2 regions of the Geobacillus sp. DSP4a genome follow, and region 2 is predicted to be linked to the other one. Evidence: riboswitches for the same ligand, from Rfam matches in the RefSeq annotation. Region 2 holds a riboswitch; the other holds the start of a gene.

Region 1 (2,399 bases), on a different contig from region 2:
CGACGAAAGCGACAGAGCAAATTGCGACAACGATGGAAACGCTTGCGGCAAGTGCGGAGGAGCAGGCTGATGCTGTCCGCACCACCGCCGCGTCCGTGCATGATATTTCCCAAACATTGAGCGACGTCGCTTGCCATACGAAAGATGTGGCGCACCGCGCCGAGAAAACGTCGGCGAAAGCAGAGGACGGCAAGCAGTCCATCGGACAAATGTCCGAGCAAATGCAGTTCATTTACGACCACGTTCAAGCGCTTGGCCAGGTCGTTCAAAGGCTCGGGGAGCGCTCGAATGAGATTGGACAAATTACGGAAGCGATCACCGGCATTGCGTCGCAGACGAATTTGTTGGCGCTCAATGCCGCGATCGAAGCGGCGCGCGCCGGCGAGCAAGGGAAAGGGTTTGCGGTTGTCGCGGATGAAGTGCGCAAGCTAGCAGAACAATCCGCGCGCTCCGCGCAACAAATTTCCGAGCTGATCGGCTACATTCAAGAAGAAACGAAGCGGGCGGTTTCGTCTGCCGAACAGGTGATCTCCGAAGTAGCGAAAGGATTGAACGTGGCGGCGGCATGCGGTCAATCATTCGCCCATATTCGTGAGGAGGTCAGCCAAGTGAGTCAACAAATTGGACAAGTCTCATCCGCCATCGAGCAAATGAAGGAGCATGCCCGCCAAGTGAACGACGCACTCCAACAGATGACCAATATTGTCGAACAGTCAGCGTCCGGTGCGGCCAACGTATCGGCAGCGACGCAGGAACAAATGGCTTCCGTCGAGGAAATCGCCTCTTCGTCGACATCGCTCGGTCAGATGGCGGACGAGATGCGGGCAATGCTGAAGAAATTTTCTGTGTGAGTGAGGAAAAGGACGCTTTCTTCGAGAAAGAGGGGCTTTCAAACGACGTGTGGGAGTCAACGTTTGGAATAAAATGGTTTGCATCTTTGCCAATTGCCTGATAAAATAAAAAAAGTCAGTCATCATTGTTATACGCTCATCTGCTAGGGGAGTCCGGGAGCCGGGCTGAGAAAAGAACGCGATGAAGTTCTTTGACCCTTTGAACCTGATCTGGGTCATGCCAGCGTAGGGAAGCAGGCAGCGGGAACAGATGGACGCACAGGCTGTTCATTTGGCCTTTTTGCCTTGATCGGGTTCCGTTCGTTTTGCGGAACCCGTTTTTGCGTAAATATCCCCCGTTTTTGCCTCTCTTTTGCTGGTGCGGCTGCAGGTCTCAACCACCATTTCAAAGGAGGAAAGCCGCATGGAAAACATCCGCTCGTTCATGTCATTTCCAGCCAGCCGCAAGGTGTACATTGAAGGATCGCGCAAGGATGTGCGCGTGCCGATGAGAGAGATCGTGTTGTCGCCGACGAAAACGCCGCAAGGAACGGTGGAAAACGAGCCGGTGCGCGTCTATGACACAACCGGTCCATACACCGATCCTCATTTTGAGCCGGACGTCGAAAAAGGATTGCCGCCTCTTCGCCGCAACTGGATTGTTGAGCGCGGCGATGTCGAAGAAGTGAAGCCATCAGCGACCGCCGGCGTCCGCCCGCTGCCGTTCGTGCGCCGTCCATTGAGGGCAAAGCCCGGAAAAACCGTAACGCAAATGCATTATGCCAAACGGGGAATCATCACACCAGAGATGGAGTTCGTCGCCATCCGTGAACGAATCGACCCCGAAATCGTTCGCCAGGAAGTAGCGGCCGGACGGGCGATCATTCCGGCGAACATTAATCACCCCGAGAGTGAGCCGATGATCATCGGCCGTCGTTTCCATGTGAAAATTAATGCCAATATCGGCAACTCGGCCGTTTCATCCTCGATTGAAGATGAAGTGGAAAAGCTGCTTTGGGCGGTGCGTTGGGGCGCCGATACGGTCATGGATTTGTCGACCGGCAAACACATTCATGAAACACGTGAGTACATCATCCGCAATTCGCCGGTCCCCGTGGGAACGGTGCCGATTTATCAGGCGCTCGAAAAGGTAGGAGGGGTGCCGGAGAAGTTAACGTGGGACGTGTATCGTGAGACGTTGATGGAGCAGGCGGAGCAAGGAGTCGACTACATGACGATCCACGCCGGTGTGCGGCTTCATTACATTCCGCTCACCGCCAACCGGACGACCGGCATTGTCTCGCGCGGCGGCTCGATCATCGCCCAATGGTGTTTGGCCCACCATGAAGAAAACTTTTTGTATACGCATTTTGAAGAAATCTGCGAGATTTTGAAACAATACGATGTCGCGATCTCCCTTGGCGACGGCTTGCGCCCCGGCTCCATCGCCGATGCGAACGATGAGGCGCAGTTTGCCGAACTGGAAACGCTTGGCGAGCTGACGAAAATCGCCTGGAAGCATGATGTGCAGGTGATGATCGAAGGGCCGGGCCACATTCCGATGCATAA
Region 2 (2,399 bases):
CTTGGCGGAGCACTTTTTTGGCGTCAAACGCCGCATCGGCGATCATCTCTTGGAACATGTGCGGGCGAACATGGTACGAACAGCTCGACGTGACGAAAAAGCCGCCGTCTTTGACGAGTTTCAACCCGTTCAAATTGATGTCTTTATAGCCGCGCAGCGCTTTTGGCACCGCGTGGGCCGATTTGGCGAACGCCGGCGGGTCGATGATGACGACATCCCACTGTTTGCCGGCTCGCACTGCTTCGCGCAAGTAATCGAATGCGTTGGCGACGACAAATTCTACATTTGTGAATCCGTTTAAGGCCGCATTTCGTTTTGCCGTCTCAATTGCATGCTCGGAAATGTCGACGGCGGTGGCGTGCTTCGCTCCGTACAGGCAGGCGTTCAGCATAAATGAGCCGGTATGGGTGAAACAATCAAGCACCGTCGTCTCCGGGCCGATGAGCGGGCGGAGGGCGGCGCGGTTTTGCCGCTGGTCGAAGAAAAAGCCGGTTTTTTGCCCGTTTTCAATGTCGACAATGTATTTCACGCTGTTCTCCTCGATTTCCATCTCCGTCTCCGCTTCCCCGTACCAAAACCCTTTTTCCTGTTTGAGACCCTCAAGCTCCCGCACGGACACATCGTTGCGCAAATAAATGGCCCTTGGAGCGAACACGTCAAGCAAGCCGCGCAAAATCCACTCTTTGTGCACTTCCATCCCGAGCGCCAAAATTTGCACCACAAGCACGTCCTCATATTTATCGACGATGAGCCCCGGCAGAAAATCGGCCTCGCCGTAGACGGCGCGGCATGAACGGACGCCCGGGAGCATCCGTTCGCGATACGCCCAGGCGCGGCGGATGCGCTCAATGAAAAACCGCTCATCGAGCTCGTCATCCGGGTTTTGCGTCAACACCCGGACGATGATTTGCGAGGTTGGATTGATGTAGCCTTTCGCCAACCAGTACCCTTGATGGTTATAGACATCGACAAAATCTCCCGGTGTGATGTCACCCTCGATACGGTCGACTTCGCTCTGAAAAATCCATGGATGGCCTTGTTCGAGCCGTTTTTTTCGCTGCCGCTTCAAGATCACTTTCGCCATCAGTTCCAACTCCCATCCGGTAATCAATCGTTGCGCTTTTATCATAGCGAATTGCGGAGCGCGGCGCAATGACAGCCGGAAAAAAGGTTGACAACCGATGCGGCCGTGATATGATAAATGTAAAGAAAATTTCATCACGATCAGACATCCACTAGGGGGGCCTGTAAACAGGCTGAGATCAAAGTGTGACTTTGAGACCCTTAGCACCTGATCTGGGTAATGCCAGCGTAGGGAAGTGGAGGAGCTGCAGGCCGGCTTTGGCCGCATTGGAAAATCTGTATGCTCGCGCCGCTTTCTTTACGCGAATCGGTAAAGAAGGCGGCGCTTTTATTTTGGAAAAAGGGGGAATACGAATGTCGTTTGCAAGGCGCGTGCGCCAGGCGGCTGATCCGATCTGGCAGGCGAGTTTCCGTCACCCGTTTGTCAAAGAGCTTGGCGAAGGAACGTTGGATCGCGCAAAATTCCGCTATTATGTCATGCAAGATGCGTACTATTTGCGCCATTTTGCCCGTGTGCAGGCGATCGGGGCGGCGAAATCGCCGGATTTGGCGACGACGGCCCGGCTGGCGCACCATGCCCAAAGCACATGCGAAGCGGAATTGTCGCTTCATGAAACGTTTGCCGGACTGCTTGGCATCACCGAAGAGGAACGGGCTGCGTTCATGCCGGCGCCGACGGCTTACGCGTATACATCGCATATGTACCGGGCGGCGTATGAAGGGCATTTGGGCGATGTCATTGCCGCGATTTTGCCGTGCTATTGGCTGTATTACGAAATCGGTGAGCGGCTGAAAACGTGCCGGCCGAACGATCCGATTTATGAAAAGTGGATCAGTACATACAGCTCCGATTGGTTTCGCTCGCTTGTTGAGGAGCAGATCGACCGGCTTGACGCCATTGCCGCTGCCGTGACTGAGGAAGATCGGCGCCGGATGGAACAGCATTTTTTGATCAGCAGCGACTATGAGTATCAGTTTTGGGAGATGGCGTACCGACTGGAGCGGTGGCCATCGGCCGAGCTCGTGAAGAGCCGGTGAAACGGCGACAACACGAAAGGAGGAGTTTTCATGGGAACAACATCGAAAGGGTTGAAACTGGCCGATATTTTAACGACGATTGTCATTGCCGTTGTGTTCGGCGTCATTTACAAAGTGTGGGGGCCGTTGTATGAAGTGGTGAAAGTATTCGGGTTTCATGCCGATCAACTGATTTATGGCATGTGGTTTATCGCCTCCTCGCTTGCGTATTTGCTCATTCGCAAACCGGGGGTGGCGCTGCTTGCCGAGATCGCGGCTTCATCGGGCGAGTTGGTGAT

What was found. Region 2 has a riboswitch for thiamine pyrophosphate ahead of tenA (thiaminase II). Riboswitches for the same ligand answer to the same signal wherever they lie in the genome.
Region 1: another riboswitch for thiamine pyrophosphate. It lies ahead of thiC (phosphomethylpyrimidine synthase ThiC); the one in region 2 lies ahead of tenA (thiaminase II).

The regions. Positions count from the first base shown of each region.
Region 1 is NZ_SDLD01000065.1:1,202-3,600, forward strand. It holds gene ETC02_RS15435 (methyl-accepting chemotaxis protein) at 1-851, shown strand, start outside; TPP riboswitch at 987-1,100, shown strand; gene ETC02_RS15440 (hypothetical protein) at 1,119-1,277, opposite strand; gene thiC (phosphomethylpyrimidine synthase ThiC) at 1,255-2,399, shown strand, end outside.
Region 2 is NZ_SDLD01000011.1:40,845-43,243, forward strand. It holds gene ETC02_RS05865 (class I SAM-dependent rRNA methyltransferase) at 1-1,084, opposite strand, end outside; TPP riboswitch at 1,228-1,335, shown strand; gene tenA (thiaminase II) at 1,438-2,121, shown strand; gene ETC02_RS05875 (ECF transporter S component) at 2,152-2,399, shown strand, end outside.